3 regions of the Nocardia sp. NPDC055053 genome follow, and region 1 is predicted to be linked to each of the others. Evidence: riboswitches for the same ligand, from Rfam matches in the RefSeq annotation. Region 1 holds a riboswitch; each other region holds the start of a gene.

Region 1 (7,909 bases):
AGCGACCATGCCGCCACCGCCAGCGCGGCCGTCGTGATCAGCGCGGTCAGCGCCACCGATCGCCGATGCACCCGAACGACACAGCGCCGCCCCGGTGATCGCACCAGGATGGTGCCGCTGGGCAGGACGCCGGCTTCGGTGATCGTCACAGGGTCGCCACCTTCCGATTGCGCACGAGGTAGAGGAAGAACGGCGATCCGGCGAAGGCCGTGATGATGCCGACCTGGATTTCCTGCGCGGCGACGACACGCCCGAGAATGTCGGCGAGCAGCAGCAGGGCGGGGCCGAGTACGGCGCACCACAGCAGAATCCACCGGTAGTCCTGGCCGGCGAAGGCGCGGGCGATATGCGGGATGACGAGGCCTATGAACGCGATCGGCCCGGCGATCGCCACCGCCGAACCAGCTAGCAGCACAACACTCGACGCACCGGCGGCGCGCACCACGACGAGCCGCGTGCCGAGCGTGCGTGCCATATCGTCACCGATCGCAATGGCGTTGAGCGGACGCGCCACCACGAGCGCAAGGACGGCACCGATGGCGATGAACGGCGCTATCCCCCAGACGGATTCGACATCGGCCCGCGTCAGCGACCCGACCACCCAGAACCGGAAGTTGTCGAAGGTGGTCCGGTCCAGCAGCGTGATCGCGGTGGTGATCGATCCGCACAGCGCGGTGAACGCCGCACCCGACAGCGCCAGTTTCACCGGTGTCGCGCCACCGAATCCCAACGACCCCACCAGGTAGACGAAGGCGGCCGCGACGGCCGCGCCGAGGAAGGCGAACCAGACGAACCCGGTCGGCGAGGTCACACCCAGTGCGCCCATGGCGATCACGATGGCCAGCGAGGCGCCGGAGTTCACGCCGAGCAGCCCCGGACCGGCGAGCGGATTGCGGGTCAGACCCTGCATGACCGCTCCGGCCAGCGCGAGGGCCACTCCCGCGAGCAGACCCGCGGCGGTTCGCGGCAGCCTGAGGTAGCGCACGATCCGGTCGGTGTCGGTGCCGCGGAAGTCCGTGAACGCCGTGACCGCCTGGTCGAGCGTGAGCGGATGTGAACCGACCAGGATGGACCCGACGCAGACAGCGGCGAGCGCGGCACCGACCAGGATCAGGCCGGTGCCGCGAGCGGTGCGAGTCACCGCCCGAACAGATCGGGGTGGATCAGCTGGGCAACCAGTTCGGTCGCGTGCGCGATCCGCACCCCGGCGGCCCGATCGGCGAACAGGAACGGATGGACCGCGCCCTTGCGGACGGCGGCCAGATTGGCGAACGCGGGGTTACCGGCAATCTTGCCGACCTGCGGCTGCGCGTCGGCACGCGTGTAGGTCGCCTTGCAGCACTGGCTGGTCAGGATGATGTCGGGGTCGCGGGCGATGAGCTCCTCGGCGCCGATCGCGACATTGCGACGTTCGGTGAGGTCGGCGAAGGCGTTCACCCCGCCCGCGGCATCGATGATCTGGGTGATGAAGTCGATCCCGCCCGCGACGGTATAGGAGCCGTCGTCCTTGGGCGTGACGACCGCGACCCGCGGTCGCGCCGTGTCACCCACCTTCGCGCGGACCGCGGCGATCCGCGAGCTCAGCTGCGTGACAACCTCTTCGGCGCGATCGGCGACGCCCCACAGCGCACCCAGGTCCCGCAGATCCGCGTACACGTTGTCGAAACGCACGGTCTTCGGGTCGATCGCCTCGTCCGCGAGCCCGTCCGCGCTCGGGCACAGGGGACTCACCACCCAGGTCCGCACACCGAGATCGTGCATGCTCGCGCGGGTCCCCACGCTGTTGTGCGCGGACTTGGCGAATACGCCGTTGTACCCGGACAGGACGAAATCAGGATTCTGAGCGAGCAGTTCGTCACGACTCGGCAGCTTTTCGACGAAGGTCGACTTCGCCTGCGCGTCCTGGTATTCGGGCAGTACCGCGGAATCCAGGAATGCCGTCCCCACGAGCCGATCGGTGACGCCGAGCGCATGCGCGATCTCGATCGACGGCTGGTAGGCCGCGTAGATCCGCTGGGGCGGTGCCGCGACGGTGATGTCGATCCCGCAGTTCGCGCGGGTCACGGCGTTCCCGCCGCCCGTCTCGGGGCCGGGCTGCACACCACAACCGGTGACAACGATCGCGCACGCGATCAGCGCGCCGGTACGTAGGCGCGCGAAAACAGAGTGGGTCAAGGTGACGGCCTTCCAGGTCCTCGTGGAATGGGTACTGAGTAGCCGTGGCCGGTCTCCTGGCTGACGGGATTGTGCGCGGCGGATCTACCTTCCCAGGGCGCGAGCACCCCAGTGGTTCCGGATGACATCATCCGGGTCGATCCGTCACTCCCGATCACAGTGGCGAGGGCCGCACCGGTTCCACACCGGTTTCCCGAACACCACGGCCCCAGGACTGTACCAAGATCACGAGAGCGCCCGAACCGCCGATACGGCGAACGCCGGCCCGGCCCTGACGGACCGAACCGGCGTTCGTGGTGTGTGAACTACACGGCGACCAGACCGAAGTCGAGCTTCACCAGCTGGTCGGCGCAGTCGAAGTACCGGTCGTCGTGGGTGATCACGATGACCGTCTTGCCTCGCCGCTTCAGGTCGGTGAGGATCTCGCGGTAGAAGACCTCGCGGAAGCGGGGCTCCTGGTCGGCGGCCCATTCGTCGAAGACGTAGATCTGGCGGTCCTCGAGCAGGGCGGTGAGCAGGGCAAGGCGCTTACGCTGCCCCTGCGACAGGTCGACGGTCGACAGCCGCCCGTCCTGCACGGTCACCTTGTGCGCGATCTGCAACTCCTCCAGGTAGCGCTGTACTTCACCGTCGATACCGGGACGGTCGAAGCCCAGGTAGTCCTCGAACAGATGGAAATCGGTGAACACCGCCGACGAATTCTGCCGGTACCACTCGATGTTGTCGTGGTCGATCCTCTCCCCGTTGAGCGACAACGACCCCGAGCGTGGCACATACAGACCGGTGATGAGCTTGGCCAGCGTCGACTTGCCGCTGCCGTTGCCGCCGACGATGAACGTGATCTGCCCCGGTTCGAAAACCAGGTCGATCGGACCGAGCCGGAAGCCCGCGTCCTCGGATTCGTCGCGACCAGGCGGTGGCGCGAGCGGCCGAACATCGTTGCCGCCGTGGTCGACCCAGGCCTTGCCGTTCACATCCAGCTGAGCGGCGCCTGGATGCGCACCGGGGTGTGCCGGATGCGGCCCACCGGGACCGGGGTGGCCGTTGCCTGCCCGCGGCGGCATCCCGGGACGCGGCGGATGCCCACCACGCGCGGGCGGCCCGTCCGGGTGCGAACCGGGCGGCGGCGGAACCGGCGACGGAGCCTCGGAGCGGTACACGTAGCTGACATTGGTCAGTTCCAGCTTGGCCTCCCCTGCCACTGGACGCTCGGTGTACGGCAGGAGCTCCTCGTTGTGCAGGGTCTCCATCGACAGGTTCATCGCCCGGATCTTGGCCAGCGCCACATCACCACGCAGCAGATCCGGGATCCGGTGCATGAAGTTCTGCATCGGCATCGCCAGGAACGTGGTGACCAGCACGTAGCCGACCATCGTGTCCCGCGGCAGATCCAGCGCCGCCGCGACGACGAACAGGATCAGCGCCATCGTCGCCAGCTGCAGCGCCTGACCGAAGCCCTGCGCGTAGGAGAACTTCGAGCCCGCGTCGGTGTTCTGATCGCGCAGCGTGCCTGCCGAACCGAGCAGATGCCGGTCCATGAAGTCCCGGCGGCGGCCGCGGTGCAGCTTCAGTTCCTTGATGCCGAGCGTGACGGCCTGGAACGAACGCAGCAGCGCGTCCTCGTTCTCGCGAGCCTCACGGTAGATCCCGCGCACCCGCTTGAGCACCAGTTCGACACACGCGATACCGACCAGCGTGCCCGCCACCGTCACCGCGAAGATCGGACCCGACACGATGAACAGGAACACGAAGCAGCCGATGATGGTCGCCACGTCGACGCAGATCGACGGGATGGCGGTCACGGCCTGCGACAGCGAACGGACATCCTCGGTGAGCGTCGCCATCAGGCGGTGCATACCGAGCCGTTCCAGGTGTTCCAGCGGCGCGGAGACGATACCGGAACTCAGGTCGCTGCGCAGCCGGTAGATCGCGTCCTGCGACAACCGGATCAACAGCACCTGCGAGGCGACACCGCTGACCAGGATCACCAGGCCGGTCAGCCCGAACCGCAGCAACAGCTGATCAGGCTGCGGCTTCGGCGAGACGACCGCGTTGATCAGCGTCACCAGGTAGGTGTTGGCCACACCGCAGATCAGGCCGGCGGCCACCACGGCAGCGATCCTGGCCGGCGAGAGCGCGGCGAGAAAACGGAGTAGATGCATGACGTGTGCTCTCAGCTGCGGATGACATCGAACACGATGCCTTCGAGGGTGACACCGGGCGCGAACGAGAACGCCACCCCGGTGGAAATCGGTGCCGCCGACTGCGCGTCGCGGATCATCCGCTCCAGCACGAAGATCAGCGAGACACTCAGCATGTTGCCGTGCTCGGCGAGTACGTCCCAGCTCGGCGCCGCCGCCTCGGCCGGGATGCCCAGCGAGTGGGCCGACTCCTCGATGATGCGGGGACCACCGGGGTGGATCGCCCACAGATCGATGGCGCTCTTGTCCAGCCCGTTGCGCGCGAGCACCTCGGTCACCACCGGATCCACCCCGCGGTAGATGTAGTCGGGCAGGCTGGTCGCCAGCTCGCAGGTGATGCCCGCGTCCTTGATGCCGAGCACGATGCCGTCCTCCGCGTCGTCGAACAGGTGGCTGAAGCTGTCGCGGATCACGATGCTGCCCGGGGCAAGCGGCTGGTGCACCTGGTTGGCGCCGATCACCACCGCGCCGCAGCCGTCACCGAAGAGGCTGTGGGTGATCACATCGTTGACGTCGTCGTCGAACACGGCGTTCACCGAGCTCAATTCGATGCACAGCACCATCGCCTTCTTGTCCGGGTTCGCCCGGACGTAGTCGGTGGCGGCCCTGATGCCGTTCATCGCGGCGGCGCACCCCATGAAGTTGATGATCATGCGGCCGACCTTGGGCGACAGGCCGAGCTGCTTGACGACCGCGACATCGACGCCGGGGGCGATGAAGCCGGTGCTGGTCACGAAGATCAGCTGGCCGATGTCCTGCGCGGGGTTCTCCAGTCCGGCGACGGCGCGGCGGGCGACGTCGACAGCCAGCGGCACCGCGTGCTCGAAGAACAGGTTCATCCGCTCCCTGATGGTGCCGGGTCGGCGGCTGAACTCGAGGAACTCCGGGTCGAGCGGGTCGATCGCCAGGTGGCGGGTGTCGATCCTGGTCTTCTGGTAGATCCGCGGAATGCGCTGGCGCTGAGCCGGATCGGAGAACAGCTCGGCGACCCTGCCGGCGTTCACGGACTGGTCGACCACGCGCTCGGGCGAACCGGTGGCGACCGCTTCGATCACACCGACCGTGGTCGGCGGGGCTGGCGGTAGCAGGTCGTGCCCGCGCTCGACGTCGGCCGTGCGGAGCAGGTCAAGGGAAACAGACACGGGCACAAATCCTTTCGAAACAGATACACGTGGCAACGGAAGGCGGGTCAGACGGTTCCGATGCCGGTGAAGCCCTGCACCGTGTAGGTCACACAGGTCTTCAGCGCTGTGGGTGCGCAGTGTTCGCGCACGAATCCCCACCGGTTCTCCTCGGCGTCACGCGACGGCGCGAGCAGGTAGGTCCGGCACAGCTTGGGGAAACGATCTCCGAAGAAACTCTTCGCGGGCAGCCACTCCACGCCGAACTTCGCGGCCTCCTCGCGCACCACGTCCTCGGACGCGATATTGGCGAAACCGCTGCGCTGGAACGGAAGTACGTGATGCACCCGGTGCGAGCTCAGACCGGCGGAGAGGAAGCAGTCGACGTACTTGTTGCCGACCACGGTCAGGTCGTAGGCCTGCTCGAGCTGGTTGACCGCCCAGTCCTCGGTCTCGGTGTGCAGTTCCTCGGTCGGCACCTCGAAGTCGTGGCTGGCCACGACCATGAAGGTGCTGATCCACAGCGTGATCACGAATTGCAGTGCCCAGGCCCAGAAGTCGCCCGCGACGGTGAAGACGACGAACTCGGCCACCAGCAGGAACCGGACGCCGAAGGACCCGATGAAGTGCGGCAGCGCCCCACCCCAGGTGCCGTACATGTCCTTGATGCCCACCTTGCGGGTGAGCCGGCAGACGTCGAGCAGCCGAATGATCATGCCGGTCAACAGATGTCCGAACTTGTGCACCGTGTGCACCGGCACCCGGTACAGGCGCGGCACCTGCATCATCATCGTGAAGACGTTCTTCTTGATGTCGACTTCGCTCTGGGTGTGCGGGTGGTGCAGCAGCGCGTGGCCGTCGGCGGTGACGAAAGACAGTGCGACATAGTTCATGTCGAACGCGTTCACCGCGTACTTGTTGAGCCCCTTCTGCGCCCGGTGGATGGCGTAGTGGCCGAAGCCCGCCAGCGAGCTGCGCAGCAGCACCATCGCGATCACGAAGACCGGCAACGGCATCCAGCTGGTGTCCCACAGGCGCAGGCCCTGCACCGCGAAGTACAGGAAGATCAGCACCGCCACGACGATGTCGAACGCGCGATCCATCCGCTTGAGCCGGGCCGCCAGCTCGGGTTCCTTGATCCGGGCCTTGACCTTGTGCAGGAGGTCGTTCTTGTTGTCGAACTTGTACTTCGGGGTGTCGTCCCAGCTGTTGAAGCCTTCCTTGAACAGGAAGTCGGGCGCGTTGTTCTTCGGGTGGATGTCTTCGGGAGTGGCATCGCGACCGAGGCTGTAACGCTCGATCATCCGCGCGATTTTTTCCGGATCACGGTGGTAGGAACCGATGATCGAGGTGATGTCACGGTTCTTCGTGCGGCCGATGAAGAATTCACCGCCTGGATGCTTGGAGATCCACTCACTCAGGTCGTAGGCTCTGCCGTTATAAACCCATACGTTGTTGACGGGAGGCCGACCCCCAGGGCCGGGCGGTGGCGGGAGCTCGCGCTCCTCTTCATCAGGTCGATCATCGATCGTCATTTGTTCTTCCTCCGTGTCGATCGGCGTGCGATGCGTGTTGCCTGCCGACCAGCGTCCCGACACGTATAGTCCTTGTGGCGCCTTGCATCTCGCTGAACATTCTCTTATTGGTTGTGCGTGCGTGCGTTCGGAGCTCGAGTTGCCGCAGGCGACACCCAGACGACACACCGGCCCGGGGCTGCGGACGGCACTGCGTGCCAGGTTCCGCGGTCCCCGGACCGGTGTGGGTTTGAACCGGTTGAACCGGCTCGGATCAGCCGGCGGGCTTGACGATGTTGACCGGCTTGGCCCAGTTGGACAGGCCGACGGTGACCTCGCCCTGATCCTTCTTCACCACGGCGCGAACAAGATTCGGGCCATCACCGGTGGACGCGGCGTCCGACGGCTTGGTCGAGTCGGAGGCAGGCGGGGCGGTGTCCTGGATCCACAGGGTGATCGGCATGGTGCCCGCGTTCTCACCGACGCGCGGCACGATCGGGTCGATCACGGCGGCGTCGATGGTGCCGGTGATCTTGACGGTGTTGATGCCGTCGATGACCTCACGGCCCTCCGCCTTGGCGTTCTGGACGTTGGCGATCACGTTGGCGATGCCCTTGTCCTTGTCCAGGATGACGCCCGGATCGTAGACCTTCTCGGCCGGGCCCGCCGGCACGTAGCGGCCGCCGGTCTGGGTGTAGAGAACCTTGTCCACCACAAGGAACTTCGCCTCGGTGAACTGGGACTCCGGCGTGAGCTTGACCTTCGCCTCACCCATCGCGGCGCCCGAGCCCTGGGTCTCGTTGGTGACGTCCGCCGAGACGGTCTCCACCGGCAGGTTCGGCAGGTTCTTCACGTTGATGTTCAGGTGCACCGTGCGCAGGGTCTGCGTGGTCTTCGC
Region 2 (7,909 bases), on a different contig from region 1:
GCGAATACGGAACGTGCAGCAGCGAGGACGAGCTGGACACGGCCACGGAGGCGGCGCTGCCGAGCAGGGTGCCCAGCGTGCCGAGGGTGGCGTCGAGATCGGTGCGCCAGATGTTGCGTCCGTCGACGACACCGGCGACGAGCAGCTTGCCTGCCAGCGCGGGCAGCACCGCGATGTCGGCGACCGTCGTGCCCGCGGTGAAGTCGACCGCGACGGCCTCGACGGCGGTGTCGGCGAGTGCGCCCAGCGCCGCGTCGGGATGCCCGAAGTAGGTCGCGACCAGGATCGCGGGCCGCTGCGGCACGCTCGACAGCGCGGTGTAAGTCTCGCGTACGGCGGCGAGCTCGGCCTCGGTGAGGTCGGTGACCAGCACCGGCTCGTCGATCTGCACCCACTGCGCGCCCGCGTCGGCCAGCCGGGTCAGCAGGTCGCCGTAGAGCGCGACCAGCTCGGGCAGCCGGTCGATGGCGTCGCTGTCGGCCGCCTTGGCCAGCTTCAGGAAGGTGATCGGGCCGACGACGACCGGACGGGCCGCGACGCCGAGCTCGAGCGCCTCGGCCAGCTCGGCCAGCAGCTTCTCCGGGTTCAGCGAGAAGACGGTGGCCGCGTCGATCTCGGGCACCAGGTAGTGGTAGTTGGTGTCGAACCACTTGGTCATCTCGAGCGGGGCGACGGTGTCGGTGCCGCGCGCGGCCGCGAAATAGCGGTCGAGCGGGTCGGCGATTCCGGCCACGCGGGGCGGCAGTGCGCCGAGCAGGACCGCGGTGTCGAGCATCTGGTCGTAGTAGGAGAAGGTGCCGACGGGCACCGAATCCAGGCCGGCCGCCCGCAGTTCGGTGAGCTGCGCCCGGCGCAGCTCGCGGCCGACAGTGTGCAGGTGCTCGGCATCGACGCGACCTGCCCAGTAGGCCTCGGTGGCGCGCTTGAGTTCCCGGTTCGGGCCGACCCGCGGCAAGCCGAGAACCGTTGCGGTGAACGGAGAGTGCGAAACAGTCACGGAGATTCTCCAGTGTCGTGCAGGGAGAGCCGTCGCCTTTCCGCGGGCAGACGCCGACACCGGAGGGACCCGCCGCGAAGTCGCGACAGGTCGGCACAGGTGGTCAGCGCGCCCGATCCACGAGGCGGTGGCCGCCGGATACGGCGTATCCGGCACAGTCGGCAGGTCTTCGGACTCGCTGGCACCGGTCGTGTGATCGACCGACCTACTGGCCGTCGCTTCCCAGGCGTCGTGCCCAGTGCTGATGACGGCGGTCGTTCCTGCATACCGCTGCGGGACAGTCCCGGATTCCCACCGGGTTCCCTCTTCACCCGGCACGCGACGACGCGTGCCCGGGTTTCGACGCCGGTGCGGGAGGTCGGGGCTCCGACTCTTCCACCGCGCAGGCGAACCAGCTGCATCACTCAGCATAGGGCCTCGCAGGCGGTGACAGCTACTGGCCCTGTCGACGTAAACGGCGTGACCTGCGCGTTGCGGGCGCACCGCCGACCGGTCGCCACGGTGAGATGTGACGGCCGGATGAACGCAACTTCGCAGGTGGGCGGGTGTGCGATGTGAAGAATGCTGCGAAGGCACCTTGCGTGTCGGTCGTGCGGTCACGGCCGGGTACCGTGGGCGAATGTTCTCGAAAGTCTTGGTCGCAAATCGTGGTGAGATCGCCATTCGCGCCTTCCGCGCGGCATACGAACTCGGCATCGGAACGGTCGCGGTGTTCCCGCATGAGGACCGCAACTCCGTGCACCGTCTGAAGGCGGCCGAGTCGTATCAGATCGGCGAGGAAGGGCACCCGGTCCGGGCGTACCTGTCGATCGAGGCGATCATCGACGCGGCCAAGTCGGCGGGCGCCGACGCCATCTACCCAGGTTACGGGTTCCTGTCGGAGAACCCCGACCTCGCCGCCGCCTGTGAGCGTGAGGGGATCACGTTCATCGGCCCGTCGGCCTCGGTGCTCGAGATGGCCGGTAACAAGGCCACCGCCATCGCCGCCGCCAAGGCCGCCGGGCTGCCGGTGTTGAAGTCGAGTGAGCCTTCCGCCGATATCGACGCGCTGCTGGCGGCGTCGCAGGAGTTCGAGTACCCGATCTTCGTCAAGGCTGTGGCCGGTGGTGGTGGTCGCGGTATGCGCCGGGTCGCCGCGCCGGAGCAGCTGCGTGAGTCGATCGAGGCGGCGTCGCGGGAGGCCGAGTCGGCGTTCGGTGATCCGACGGTGTTCCTCGAGCAGGCGGTGGTGAACCCGCGCCACATCGAGGTGCAGATTCTGGCTGATCAGCATGGCAATGTGATGCACCTGTTCGAGCGGGATTGTTCGTTGCAGCGTCGTCATCAGAAGGTGATCGAGCTCGCACCGGCCCCGAATCTGGATCCCGCGCTGCGGGAACGGATTTGCGCGGATGCGGTGGCTTTCGCCCGGCAGATCGGGTACAGCAACGCGGGCACGGTGGAGTTTCTGCTGGACGAGCGTGGCAAGCATGTGTTCATCGAGATGAACCCGCGGATTCAGGTCGAGCACACGGTGACCGAGGAGATCACCGATGTCGATCTGGTGCAGTCGCAGTTGCGGATCGCCTCCGGTGAGACTCTCGCTGATCTCGGTCTGAGTCAGGACAAGGTGTCGATCCGCGGTGCCGCACTCCAGTGTCGTATCACCACCGAGGACCCGGCCAACGGGTTCCGTCCCGATACCGGTCGTATCACCGCCTACCGCACCCCCGGCGGCGCGGGTATCCGCCTCGACGGCGGCGCGAACCTGGGCGCGGAGATCGGCGCCTACTTCGACTCGATGCTGGTCAAGCTGACCTGCCGTGGTCGCGACCTGCCCGCAGCGGCCGCCCGCGCCCGGCGCGCGCTGGCCGAGTTCCGTATCCGTGGCGTCACGACCAACATCCCGTTCCTGCTGTCGGTGCTCGACGACCCCGACTTCCAGGCGGGCCGGGTCACCACCTCGTTCATCGACGAGCGACCCGAACTGCTGACCTCGCGCGGCTCGGCCGACCGTGGCACCAAGATCCTGAGCTACCTGGCCGATGTCACCGTCAACAAGCCGCACGGTGACCGCCCGACCACGGTGTACCCCTACGACAAGCTGCCCGCTGTCGATCTGACGGTGGCGCCGCCGGACGGGTCGCGTCAGCGGCTGCTCACCCTCGGGCCCGAGGGATTCGCGCGGGCGCTGCGTGAGCAGAAGGCGCTCGGCGTCACCGACACCACCTTCCGTGACGCGCATCAGTCGCTGCTGGCGACCCGCGTGCGGACCAACGGTCTGCTCGGCGTGGCCGGGCACGTCGCCCGGCTGACCCCCGAACTGCTCTCCATCGAGGCGTGGGGCGGCGCGACTTACGATGTGGCGCTGCGCTTCCTGCACGAGGACCCGTGGGAGCGGCTGGCCGCGCTGCGCGAGGCCGTGCCCAACATCTGTCTGCAGATGCTGCTGCGTGGCCGCAACACCGTCGGCTACACGCCGTACCCGGAGCAGGTCACCCGCTCGTTCGTGTCCGAGGCCGCGACGACCGGTATCGATATCTTCCGGATCTTCGACGCGCTCAACAATGTCGACCAGATGCGCCCGGCGATCGACGCCGTGCGCGAAACCGGTACGGCCATCGCCGAAGTCGCGCTGTCCTACACCGGTGACCTGCTGGATCCGAACGAGTCGCTCTACACCCTCGACTACTACCTGAAGCTGGCCGAGCAGATCGTCGACGCCGGCGCCCACGTGCTCGCCATCAAGGACATGGCCGGACTGCTGCGGGCCCCCGCCGCGGCGAAGCTGGTCACCGCGCTGCGCAGCAACTTCGACCTGCCGGTGCACGTGCACACCCACGACACTCCCGGCGGTCAGCTCGCGACCTACCTGGCGGCGTGGCAGGCCGGTGCGGACGCGGTCGACGGTGCGTCCGCGGCGATGGCGGGCACCACCTCGCAGCCCGCGCTGTCGGCGATCGTGGCCGCGGCCGCGCACACCGAGCGTGACACCGGTCTGAACCTGCAGAACGTGTGTGACCTGGAGCCGTACTGGGAGGCGCTGCGCAAGGTGTACGCGCCGTTCGAGTCGGGTCTGCCCGCGCCGACCGGTCGCGTGTACACCCACGAGATCCCGGGTGGTCAGCTGTCGAACCTGCGTCAGCAGGCGATCGCGTTGGGCTTGGGTGACCGGTTCGAGGAGGTCGAAGCCAAGTACGCCGCCGCAGACCGGCTGCTGGGTCGTCTGGTCAAGGTGACCCCGTCGTCGAAGGTCGTCGGTGACCTGGCGCTGGCGTTGGTCGGTACCGGTGTCGGTATCGAGGACTTCGCCGCCGATCCGGGTCGTTACGACATTCCGGATTCGGTGATCGGTTTCCTGCGTGGTGAACTCGGTACCCCGGCCGGTGGCTGGCCGGAGCCGTTCCGTAGCAAGGCGTTGGCCGGGCGTAATGAGCCCAAGGCGGAGACCCCGTTGACTCCGGCGGATCAGAAGGGCCTCGACGGTTCCTCGCAGGAGCGTCGCGACACCCTCAACCGTCTGCTGTTCCCCGGCCCGACCGCGGAGTTCCAGGCGCATCGGGACAAGTACGGCGATACCACCGGTCTGTCGGAGAACCAGTTCTTCTACGGTCTGCGCCGTGGCGAGGAACACCGGGTGCAGTTGGAGAAGGGTGTCACCCTGCTCATCGGTCTGGAGGCGATCTCCGAGCCGGACGAGAAGGGTATGCGCACGGTCATGTGCATCATGAACGGGCAGTTGCGCCCGATCGCGGTGCGCGACCGCTCGATCGCTTCGGAGGTTCCGGCCGCGGAGAAGGCCGACAAGAACAACCCGGGCCACATCGCCGCGCCGTTCGCCGGTGTCGTCACCCTGGCCGTGTCTGAGGGCGATGAGATCCACGCGGGCGACACCGTCGGCACCATCGAGGCCATGAAGATGGAAGCGGCCATCACCGCGCCGCGCGGCGGCATCGTCGGCCGGATCGCGACCGCCAAGGTGCAGCAGGTCGAGGGCGGCGATCTGCTGGTGGAACTGGCTGCGCGCGAGTCGGAATGACGCGCATCGTCGCGGGCACGGCAGGCGGGCGGCGGCTGAAGGTGCCGCCCGCCGGTACCAGGCCCACCTCGGACCGGGTGCGGGAAGCCCTGTTCAGCGCCATCGACGCGCGCCTCGACCTCGACGGTGCACGGGTCGTCGACCTGTACGCGGGGTCGGGCGCGCTCGGTCTAGAGGCGCTGTCGCGTGGCGCCGCGCACGCCCTGCTGATCGAGGCCGACCGCAAGGCGGCCGCGATCGTGCGCGCCAACATCGCCGAGCTCGGCCTGCCAGGGGCCGAACTGCGCCTCGGCACGGTCGGCTCGGTGCTGGCGCACCCCGCGCCCGCCGCCTGCGACCTGGTCCTGTCCGACCCGCCGTACGACGTGAGCACCGAGGACGTCATCGCCGACCTCACCGCGCTGGCGGCCAACGGCTGGCTCGCACCGGACGCGCTGGTGATCGTCGAGCGATCCATTCGTTCGCCCGAAATCGCTTGGCCCGCAGGCTATGCGCCGCTGAAGCCACGCAAATACGGGGAGACCAGAATCGAGCTGGCCGAATTCGGTGCTAGCGTCTGACCCATGGCTGCAGCACTGTGCCCCGGCTCCTTCGACCCGGTCACCAACGGTCACCTCGACGTGTTCGCCCGCGCGGCCGCGCAGTTCGACGAGGTGATCATCACCGTCAATGTGAACCCCAAGAAACAGGGCATGTTCACCGTCGAGGAGCGCATGGAACTGCTGCGCGAAGCGGTCGCCCACCTGCCCAACGTGCGTGTCGCGTCCTGGCAGGGCCTGACGGTCGACTTCGCCAAGCAGGAGGGCGTCACCGCGATCGTCAAGGGCCTGCGCGACGCGGGCGACTTCGGCTACGAACTCCAGATGGCCCAGATGAACCACAAGCTGGCCGGCGTCGACACCTTCTTCATCGCCACCAACCCGTCGCTGAGCTTCCTGTCCAGTTCACTGGTCAAGGAAGTCGCGGCCCTCGGCGGCGATGTCAGCGACATGCTCCCGCCCGCCGTGCACAAGCGCCTGCTCGACCGCCTGGCCGAACGCCGCGCTTAGAAGACCCAGCCGCGCAGGGCGAGAAAACGCATTCCGCCGACCGCCGCGGTGATGGCCAGGACCGCCAGCGCCTGGACGCTGTCGCCCAGGCCGGGGGCCCACACGCCCAGCGCGGCAAGGCCTGCCGTCGTGATGCCCAACCCGAGCAGCGCGAGTCCGCCGCCCTCCCACTGCGCGGTGAACCAGGTGACGCGGTCGGCGGCGTGGAAGGTGAGCTGGCGATGCAGTTCGTTGGCGATGACCGTGCTGACCACCGAGCCGGCCACATTGGCGATCAGCGGGCCGATGCCGTGCATGGCGAAGAACAGCAGCACATAGGCGACATTGCTGAATCCGCCGACCAGGGCGAAGCGAATGAGCTGGGGGAGTGCGCGATCACCGCGCAGGTAGACCAGCGCCCGGTCGACCTGCGGACGCGCCGTCGGCGCCGACGCGCGCGGCGCGGGCAGGGGGTACGGACCGATCCAGGGAGTGAACATGCCCGCGACGTGCGACACCGCGCTTCGCGGTGTTTCCAGAACGGTCATGGTCGACTCCGATCGCAATGAACGAACGTCGAGGAGTACAACAGCAATAAACGTGCAGTGCTTCCCGGCGGACGGCGTTGTCGTGCCCTCCGATGGTAGCGGAAGTGGAGGGGTTCACTCCACTTGATATCTGTGCGATCTAGGACACTGTCGCGACACACCGCGACGACATTCGGAACACGCGCCGCAGGCAGGCAGACTGGGCCACGGCGGTAGTGGTTGCGCCGTTAGTCGGCAGGAGGGTAGTGAGCATGTATCGCGTATTCGAAGCACTCGACGAGCTGGTCGCCATCGTCGAAGAGGCGCGCGGCATCCCGCCGACCCGCAGTTGCATCGTGCCCCGCGGCGATGTCCTCGAACTGCTCGACGACGTCCGCGACGCCCTGCCCGGTGAGCTCGACGACGCCCAGGACGTTCTCGACCACCGCGACAAGATCGTCGGTGACGCCCGCACCGGCGCCGAGGCCACGGTCACCGCCGCCAACGAACAGGCGCGTACCACCATCGAGAAGGCCCGCGCCGAGGCCGACCGCATCCTCGCCGACGCCAAGGCGCACGCCGACCGGATGGTCGCCGAGGCGACAACGCACGCCGACCGCCTGGTCGCGACCGCGCAGGCCGAGGCCGGCCAGGTGATCGCCGACGGCAACGCCGAATACGACGAGCTCACCGGCCGCGCCCAGATCGACGCCGACCGGGCCATTCAGGCGGGCAAGGACTCCTACGAGCGCTCGGTCGCCGACGGCAAGGCCGAGCAGGCCAGGCTGGTCGCCCAGACCGAGGTCGTGCGGGCCGCGCACGCCGAGTCGGCGCGCCTGATCGACGACGCCCAGTCCGAGGCCGACCGGGTACGCGCCGAATGTGACGACTACGTCGACGAGCAGATGGCCGATTTCGACGGCAAGCTCGCCGCGCTCGGCGAGACGCTGGCCACCACCCGCCGCACGGTCACCCGCGGCCGTCAGCACATGCGTGGCGGTCAGGCGCCCGAATACCCCGAATACGTCGCCGACCACCGGCGCTGAGCGCGCACGCGTTTTGAGTTCCGACGGGGTCCTGCCGTACTGTTGAGTGGTTGCCCAAATCCCCTCAGAAGTAAGTGAGTCAGTGATGCCCGCCGCTTCCGGTTCGCCGTCGCGTCCGCACAAGACCAGTGGTCCTGTGTCCGACGCGGGCTTCGTGCTGGATGTCCGCAGTCTCGGCCGTCGGCCGGGAACCATGCGGGAGCTGCGTCGCACCGTCACCGACCATGAGCGGCTGGGTCTCGACCTGATCGCCATCCCGGCCGACGCCGCGGTGGAACTCGATCTGCAGCTGC
Region 3 (7,909 bases), on a different contig from region 1:
TGCCCGCCGAGTCACGGGATCTGCTGCGGATCGGGCTGGCGAACTACTTCGCGGGCGCGCTGATCCTGCCCTACGGCCGGTTCCGCGCTGCCGCCGAGGAACTGCGCTACGACATCGAGTTGCTGTCGTCGACGTTCGAGGTCGGTTTCGAGACGGTCTGCCATCGGCTCTCGACGCTGCAACGCCCGAATCAGCGCGGCGTTCCGTTCTTCTTCGTCCGCACCGACCGCGCGGGAAACATCTCGAAGCGACAGTCCGCCACCGCTTTTCACTTCTCCCGGGTCGGTGGTAGCTGTCCGCTGTGGGTGGTGCACGACGCGTTCACCACGCCGGGACGGATCCGTACCCAGATCGCGGAGATGCCCGACGGCCGCAAATATCTGTGGCTGGCTCGCACGACCGACGAGAGCACTCCCGGATTCCTCTCTCCCAAACGCGATTTCGCGATCGGGCTCGGCTGCGACATCGCGCACGCCGAGCGTCTGGTCTATTCGAGCGGACTACCGCTGCACGACGAGTCGACGGCCGTGCCGATCGGGGCAGGCTGCAAGGTCTGCGAGCGCCCCAACTGCGCGCAGCGCGCCTTCCCCCAGCTCGGCCGTTCGATCCGGGTCGACGACAACCGGGCCACCAATGTCCCGTACACGCCCGCGGACCACCGGACCGGCGACGAGAGCTGAATCAGCAACTGCCCGTGCGTGATCAGCCCGGTGGTCGACGCGTCAGGCGCCGATCGGGGCCGCCGTCACGCCGTAGCCGAGGTTCGTGAGCACCTCGCTGGTCGCCTTGGCGAAGTTCAGCGTGATGAAGTGCAGACAGGGCGCGCCCTCGCTGATCAGACGTTGCGCCATCTCGGTGGCGATCTCGATGCCTTCGGCACGCACGGCGGCGCGGTTCTCCTCCGGTCCATCACCCGCGGCTTTGCGGAGCCTGGTCATGACCGCGGCCGGCAACCGGCGACCGCACAGCTCCTCGGCACGGGTGACCGTGCGCAGCGAGGTGATCGGCATCAGTTCCGGGATGATCGGCTTGGCGCCCTCGATCGGGTCCATGGCCACCACCCGGTCGCGCAGCCGCAGGTAGTGCTCGACGTCGAAGAACATCTGGGTGATCGAATACTCCGCGCCCGCACGCAGTTTCGCGGCGAGGAAGCGGGTGTCGTGGTCCAGATCCGGTGAGCGATGATGCCCCTGCGGGAACGAGGCGACACCGACGTGGAAGTCACCCAGATCGCGCACGATCCGCACGAGTTCCTCGGCGTACTCCACGCCGTCGGGGTGCCTGGTCCAGTCGCCGAGTGGGTCACCTGGCGGGTCCCCACGCAGGACGAGCAGATTGCGGATGCCGGAGTCGGCGTAGGAACCGACCAGCGCGCGCAACTCCTCGACGCTGTGCCCGACCGCGGTCAGATGCGCCACGGGCAGCAGCGTCGTCTCACGCGCCAGCTCCCCGGTGATCCGGACGGTGCGGTCCTTGGTCGAGCCACCCGCACCGTAGGTCATCGAGACGAAAGCCGGGTGCATCCGCTCGAATTCGCGCACCGCTCGCCACAGCCGGGCCTCCCCCGTGGCATCGCGTGGCGGGTTGAACTCCACGGAGAACGGCACGCGCCCGATCGCGCCGGCGTGGATCCGCAGGCTACCGGCCACCGAATGGCCGGTGCCGCCGCCGGTTTCACCGCAGTACGGCCGCCCCGAACTGGTTGTCGTCATGATTGGTCTCCTCAGCCCCATCGTGTCCTCGGCTCGCCCGTACTCGCTCGGCCGGCATCGGGCAGTGCGCAGCGGTTCAGATGAGCGCCCAGTCCTCGAGGCCCTGGTAAAGCGGGACACTCTGAGCCAGCTTGGACACCCGCGCCCGCAGCGACTCGGTGTCCGAGGTGCCCGCGAGGGTAGCGGCGATGATCTCGGCGACCTCGCTGAACTCGGTATCACCGAAACCACGAGTAGCCAGGGCGGCGGTACCGATCCGCAGACCCGAAGTCACCATCGGCGGACGCGGGTCGAACGGGACCGCGTTGCGGTTGACGGTGATACCGACCTCATGCAGGAGGTCTTCGGCCTGCTGACCGTCGAGTTCGGAGTTACGCAGGTCGACCAGGACCAGGTGCACGTCGGTGCCGCCGGTCAGGACCGAGACACCCTTGTCCTTGACGTCGGCGCCGGTCAAACGTTCGGCCAGGATCCGGGCGCCCGACAGGGTCCGCTGCTGACGGTCGGCGAACTCCTCGGTCGCGGCGATCTTGAACGCGGCGGCCTTGGCGGCGATCACGTGCATGAGCGGGCCGCCCTGCTGACCCGGGAACACCGCCGAGTTCAGCTTCTTGGCGAATTCCTGCTTGGCCAGGATCAGACCCGAACGCGGGCCGCCGAGGGTCTTGTGCACGGTGGAGGACACGACATCGGCATAGGGCACCGGCGACGGATGCAGACCGGCGGCGACCAGACCGGCGAAGTGCGCCATGTCGACCCACAGGTAGGCACCGACCTCGTCGGCGATCTCACGGAACCGCGCGAAGTCCTGATGCCGCGGATACGCCGACCAACCGGCCACGATCACCTTCGGCTTGGCCTTGACCGCGATGTCACGGACCTCGTCCATGTCGATGCGGTGATCTTCCTTGGACACACCGTAGGAGTGCACGTCATAAAGCTTGCCCGAGAAATTCAGGCGCATACCGTGGGTGAGGTGACCGCCGTGGGCCAGGTCCAGGCCGAGCAGGGTTTCGCCCGGGTTCATCAACGCCATCAGCACCGCGGCGTTGGCTTGGGCGCCGGAGTGGGGTTGGACGTTGGCGAACTCGGCACCGAAGAGTTCCTTGGCGCGGTCACGGGCCAGGGTTTCCACCACGTCGACGGCTTCGCAGCCACCGTAGTAGCGGCGGCCCGGGTAGCCCTCGGCGTATTTGTTGGTGAGCACGGAACCCTGCGCTTGCAGGACCGCGCGCGGCACGAAGTTCTCCGAAGCGATCATCTCGAGGGTGTCGCGTTCGCGGGCGAGCTCGCCCGCCATCGCGGCGGCCAACTCGGGATCGAGCTCACCGAGAGACTGGGTATTCACCGAGCGGGCGGTGGTAGCGAACTTGGCCACGATGTGTTCTCCGTCGACTGGCAGCAACGGCCGCCGCCCTAGCGACGCACCACAGCGAACCTCACTCGCACAACACGATTCGAGAGTTCGCCGGTGTACGCCCGATCCACGAGGCGACGACCGCCGGACGCGGCGCGCCCGGCACAGTGGCAGGTCTTCGGACTCGCGGGCGCCGACCGGGGCTCCCCCGGGCCGACCTACTGACCATCGCTTCCCGGGCATGGGTAGCCCAGTGCCGTTGACGGCGTTCGTTCCTGCTCACCGCTGCGGGACAGTCCCGGATTTCCACCGGGTTCCCTCTCCACCACACGACAGTTCTGTCGCGCCAGGTGTCGACACCGGCGGCGGCGCGGGGGCTCCCGTCGTCCTCGCCACCGGCGAACCAGCTGCCCGGACAGCATACGGCCATCCGCGCCCCGATACCCGGAGGGGCCGGGATACCGAACGGCCTCGGTGCCTCCCCCGGGAAGCGACGGCCAGTAGGTCGGCCGAGCCAGGCCGGTGCCCGCGAGTCCGAAGACCTGCCCGCTGTGCCCTGGATTTCACCGCGGGGGGCCATACTGCGGCCCGTCGCCTCGATCCCGGCGCTGACCGCAAGCTGGTGGTCGCGGGGGCCATCACGTCGGGAGGCGGTCCGGGTCAGTCTGTCTTCCCGTACAGGGCGATGGTCTGGTCGATGCAGCGGGTGACGAACGTGTCGTCCAGGGGTAGGTCGGTGACCATCAGGCGGAAATACAGTGGGGCGGACAGGGTTTCGATGACCTCACTCGGGTCGGTGCCTGCGGGGAGTTCGCCGCGTTCGACCGCCTTGTCGATGACGGGTGCGGTGCGTTCGAAGCGGTTGTCCCAGAAGCGGCGGCGGGCGGTGGCGACCTCGGGGTCGACCGACAGCGCGATGGCCGTGCCGAGCAGCCTGGCGATGCCGGGGCGCGAGATCAGGTGCGAGATCTGGTCGGCGAGCTGTCGCAGGTCCGATCGCAGGCTTCCGGTGTCGGGTGCCGGGTTGCCGACGGCCGCGAGTTCGGTGACGGCGTCGGCGAGCAGTGCGGTGCGGGTGCCCCAGCGGCGGTAGATCGTCGTCTCGGCGACCCCGGCGCGGGCCGCGACGTCGCCGATCGTCAATCCTTCGATGCCGTGCTCGGCGACCTGATCCAGCGCCGCCGCGAGCACGGCTTCACGCACCCGGGCCGAGCGCCCGCCGGTCCGCCGTCGCGGCTCGGGGGGCGAGTCGCTCTCCAGGCTGGGCTCTCGTTCGACCATGGACCCGTTCTACTCGATGCCCACCGCCGCGGACCACCCGGAGACCGGCGCGCGCCCGCCAGGCCGCTAATGCAAGTTGTGCTAGCTTTAACAATAGGCGTCACTCGCCGAGTTGAGCCACAACGAGAGAGGCAGAATCGCCATGGCCGATCCCATCGAGATCCACGCGATCGTGGGAAACCAGCAGGTGTCCCGTGACCAGGTCAGGGCATGGGAATCCCGCCGGGCCAACACGGTCCTGAAGAAGTTCGCCTCGCGGCTGGGCGGCTACGGGATGGCCGAGGTCATGCCGGAGCAGACCCTCGACGAGCTGCTCGCCGGCCCGCTCGACGCGCGACGCGGGGCACTGACCACCATGAAGACCAGGCTCGGACACGCGGGCGTCTACGCGATGCTCCGGCACGAACTCGCGCTGTCCGAACGAATGGCGCGCGTCGGCATCGCGGCAAGCCGGGGCCGGACCAAGCAATCCATCACCCACCTCGAAGTCCCCGGCTGCTCCGCCGAACTCTTCGCCACCTGGTTCGACAACCTCGTCGCCCACAACGCCGAAACCGAGATGGTCGACGCGCACCCGGACCACTATCTGCTGCGCGGGCTCGACGACGGCCGCCAGGAAGTCGTCGAGACCACCGGCGGATCCCCGGCCGCCTCACGCTTCGTCGTCGATTACACCCGGACCGACTCCCTGACGATCCCGATCGACCCCGGCTATCCCCTTCAGATCGCCGGTGTCGCCCTGCTCGACGACGGCCTGGCCATCGGCGGTGTCCGCCACCAGTTCCGCGACCGCGACGGCACCCTCCAAGCGAAGCTGACCGTGCAGTTCCCCGCCACGCTGCCCGGCCGGCTGATCACCCAGCACGAGTGGCACCTGGCCTGCGAATTCAGCAACTGGATCATCGCGGCCGCCCCGTTCACAGCCACGTCGTAGCGCATCGGTCCGGCCGGGCGAGGTGAGCCGCGGTCAGGCTCCGGGATCGATGAGGATTTTGCCTTCCACCCGGCCCGTGGCCAGCCGGTCGAGCGACGCACCGAGATGTGCGAGTCCTACCGGGGCTTCGGCGAATTCGGTGCCGAGCACGGGATGCCCTGCCAGGATGTGCAGCGCGGCAGGCAGATCGGTCTCGCAGACGTGCGCCAGCGTTGTGTCGAGGGTGACCTCCCGGAAGATCATCGAGTGCAGGTCGAGGGCGGGCTTCTCCTTGGGAATGCCGACGGCTTGGACACGGCCACCGTCGACGACCATCTCGAGTGCCGCCGCCAGCTGGCCCGGCGCCCCACTCGCCTCGATCACCACGTCGGGTTTGCGGCCACCGAGCGCGTCGGCGACATCGGCCGCGATGGACTCCGACGGAACGAGAGTGCGATCGGCGCCGAGGCGTCGCGCGCGTTCGAGGCGGCTGCCGGGAAAGTCGACGACGGTGATGTCGAAGTCGCCGAGGTGGCGCAGACCGGCGAGGACGAAGGAGCCGATCGCGCCCGCGCCGATGACGACGACGTTGTCGCCCTCGTGCGCACCGGCCCGGCGGGCCGCGTGGATGCCGACGGCGAGAGGCTGGGCGAGTCCGGCGTGGTCCACCGGCAGCCCGGTGGGCAACGGGCGCAGCGTCTTCGTCGGCACCGCAACGTATTCGGCCATGCCGCCGTGGACATTGAGTCCGAGGGTGCGGTACCGCGCGCACTGATTGGTGCGACCTTCGCGGCATCGCCTGCAGTCCCCGCACCAGACCCCGGCACCGCTGGCGACCAGGGCGCCCGCAGGTAGGTCGGATCGCGGGTCCGCCGCGACGATCTCGCCGACGAATTCGTGGCCGGGGATGATGGGGCCGACGTGACCGCTGCTGGGGTGACGGCGGTGCACGGGAAAGGTTTTCGGCCCGGCGGTCCACTCGGAGGCGTCGGTCCCGCAGATTCCCGATCGCAGCACGCGCACGAGCGCTTCCCCGGTTCCCGGGGTGGGGATGCCGACTTCTTCGAGCCGGATGTCGCGGGCGCCGTAATAGACGGCGGCTTGCATCGTCGATGGCACAGCAGTGTCTTCCTCGTCGAGATGGTGGATCGGAGTCGGGCGCCGGTGCGTGATCCGGGCCGGTCGACCGACCCGGGTCAGCGGTGTCACACCGTGGCGGGTGCGTCGTCGCGGGGGTCGGTAACCGGTTGGGCGAGACGGTCATCGGCGACAGTGCTGCTGCGAGGCAAGAACAATGCCACCACCGCGGCGAGGCCGAAGAAGCCCGCGCACACAATCAGCCCGCCCTGGAAACCGATGCTCGCCGCCAGCCCCGCCAGGGCGAACGGCGCCAGCGCCGATACGCCGCGACCGACGTTGAAACAGAATCCGGCACCGGTGGCGCGAGCCCTGGTCGGGAACAATTCGCCGAGGTAGGAGCCGAAGAGGCCGAAGAAGGCGGTGAACGCGCCGAACAGCGGTCCCATCCACAACAGGGCGGTCTCCTGGGTGGTGAGCGCGTAGATCGGCAGCGTCAGCGCGACGCCGAGCAAAGTGATGATGATCGTGCGATGCCTGCCGATGTGGTCGGCGAGGTAACCGAAACCGTTGTAGCCGGCGAACATTCCCAGATTCACCATCGTGACGAACAGGGCCACCGAGGTCGACGGCAACCCACGCTCGGTGGTGAGGTAGGTGGGCAGCCAGGTCATCGCTCCCCAGTAACCGAACAGCGCCAGCGCCGCCATGAGGGTGCCGAGCAGGGTTCGGCGGCGCAGCGAGGAGCCGAGGACATCGCGCACCGAGACGACGTCGCCCGCATTGCCTGCCTTCTGCGCCGCCCAGCTGGCGGATTCGGCGAAGAAGATCACCACGATCGCGATCGGCAGCACCACCGCGGTGCCCGCCACCAGGAACATCAGCCGCCAATCCGGCAGGAACCAGCCGGAGATGGTGGCGGCCATCGCGCCGCCGGCGGGGAAGGCGCTGATCACGAACGCGGCCGCGCGGCCACGGTGCTTCTCCGGCCAGGTCTCGACCACATACGCCGAGACCACGCTCCACACCGCGCCGAGCCCGATACCGGCGAGGAACCGCAGCAGCAGGAACAGCTCGAAGTTCGGCACGACCGCGATCGCCGCGGTGAAGGCGCCGAAGGTGGCCAGTGAGGCGAGCAGTGCCTTCTTGCGACCGAAGTTGTCGGCCACATAACCGCCCAAGACGCTGCTGACGCCGATGCCGACCAGGGTGGCGGTAGCGAGGAGCCCACCCTGGGTGATCGTCAGGCCCAAGTCCTCGCGAATGGACGGTAGCGCCATGGACAGCAGGACGATCTCCAGGGCATCGAACAGGTAGGCGAGGAAACACCCGCCGAGCACGATCCAACGAGTACGTCGCATCGTTGTACCTCCAGTGTGAGCTGCCGGGCTCGGGCCCTGGCAGCGGTGATCTTCGAAGTTCCGGACCTCGACGGGTCCGGTCGTGTGCGAACCGGGGTGCGAATCCCGGGATATTTATCGCCGCGCTAGTGGCTCGCGAGCACCAGGTCGAAGGTGATGCTCGTCCAGCCGCCCCGCGGATGGGAACCGTCGGGGGCGGGAGTGTCGG

What was found. Region 1 has a riboswitch for cobalamin ahead of ACWF82_RS06480 (ABC transporter substrate-binding protein). Riboswitches for the same ligand answer to the same signal wherever they lie in the genome.
Region 2: it holds a riboswitch for cobalamin, as region 1 does, so the genes downstream of both, metE (5-methyltetrahydropteroyltriglutamate--homocysteine S-methyltransferase) here and ACWF82_RS06480 (ABC transporter substrate-binding protein) in region 1, are expected to answer to the same signal.
Region 3: it holds a riboswitch for cobalamin, as region 1 does, so the genes downstream of both, glyA (serine hydroxymethyltransferase) here and ACWF82_RS06480 (ABC transporter substrate-binding protein) in region 1, are expected to answer to the same signal.

Annotation. Positions count from the first base shown of each region.
Region 1 is NZ_JBSGVD010000004.1:275,764-283,672, forward strand. Features, by position in the region: gene ACWF82_RS06470 (FecCD family ABC transporter permease) at 1-149, opposite strand, end outside; gene ACWF82_RS06475 (FecCD family ABC transporter permease) at 146-1,141, opposite strand; gene ACWF82_RS06480 (ABC transporter substrate-binding protein) at 1,138-2,175, opposite strand; cobalamin riboswitch at 2,205-2,395, opposite strand; gene ACWF82_RS06485 (ATP-binding cassette domain-containing protein) at 2,481-4,337, opposite strand; gene ACWF82_RS06490 (type III polyketide synthase) at 4,349-5,518, opposite strand; gene ACWF82_RS06495 (cytochrome b5 domain-containing protein) at 5,566-7,032, opposite strand; gene ACWF82_RS06500 (LppX_LprAFG lipoprotein) at 7,286-7,909, opposite strand, start outside.
Region 2 is NZ_JBSGVD010000001.1:14,382-22,290, reverse strand. Features, by position in the region: gene metE (5-methyltetrahydropteroyltriglutamate--homocysteine S-methyltransferase) at 1-997, opposite strand, end outside; cobalamin riboswitch at 1,141-1,339, opposite strand; gene ACWF82_RS00090 (pyruvate carboxylase) at 1,617-5,015, shown strand; gene rsmD (16S rRNA (guanine(966)-N(2))-methyltransferase RsmD) at 5,012-5,575, shown strand; gene coaD (pantetheine-phosphate adenylyltransferase) at 5,579-6,064, shown strand; gene ACWF82_RS00075 (GtrA family protein) at 6,061-6,591, opposite strand; gene ACWF82_RS00070 (DivIVA domain-containing protein) at 6,843-7,616, shown strand; gene ACWF82_RS00065 (YceD family protein) at 7,702-7,909, shown strand, end outside.
Region 3 is NZ_JBSGVD010000036.1:25,610-33,518, forward strand. Features, by position in the region: gene ACWF82_RS28095 (short-chain fatty acyl-CoA regulator family protein) at 1-680, shown strand, start outside; gene ACWF82_RS28100 (methylenetetrahydrofolate reductase) at 723-1,712, opposite strand; gene glyA (serine hydroxymethyltransferase) at 1,789-3,090, opposite strand; cobalamin riboswitch at 3,238-3,418, opposite strand; gene ACWF82_RS28110 (TetR/AcrR family transcriptional regulator) at 3,730-4,350, opposite strand; gene ACWF82_RS28115 (hypothetical protein) at 4,493-5,284, shown strand; gene ACWF82_RS28120 (zinc-dependent alcohol dehydrogenase) at 5,318-6,382, opposite strand; gene ACWF82_RS28125 (MFS transporter) at 6,469-7,701, opposite strand; gene ACWF82_RS28130 (intradiol ring-cleavage dioxygenase) at 7,827-7,909, opposite strand, start outside.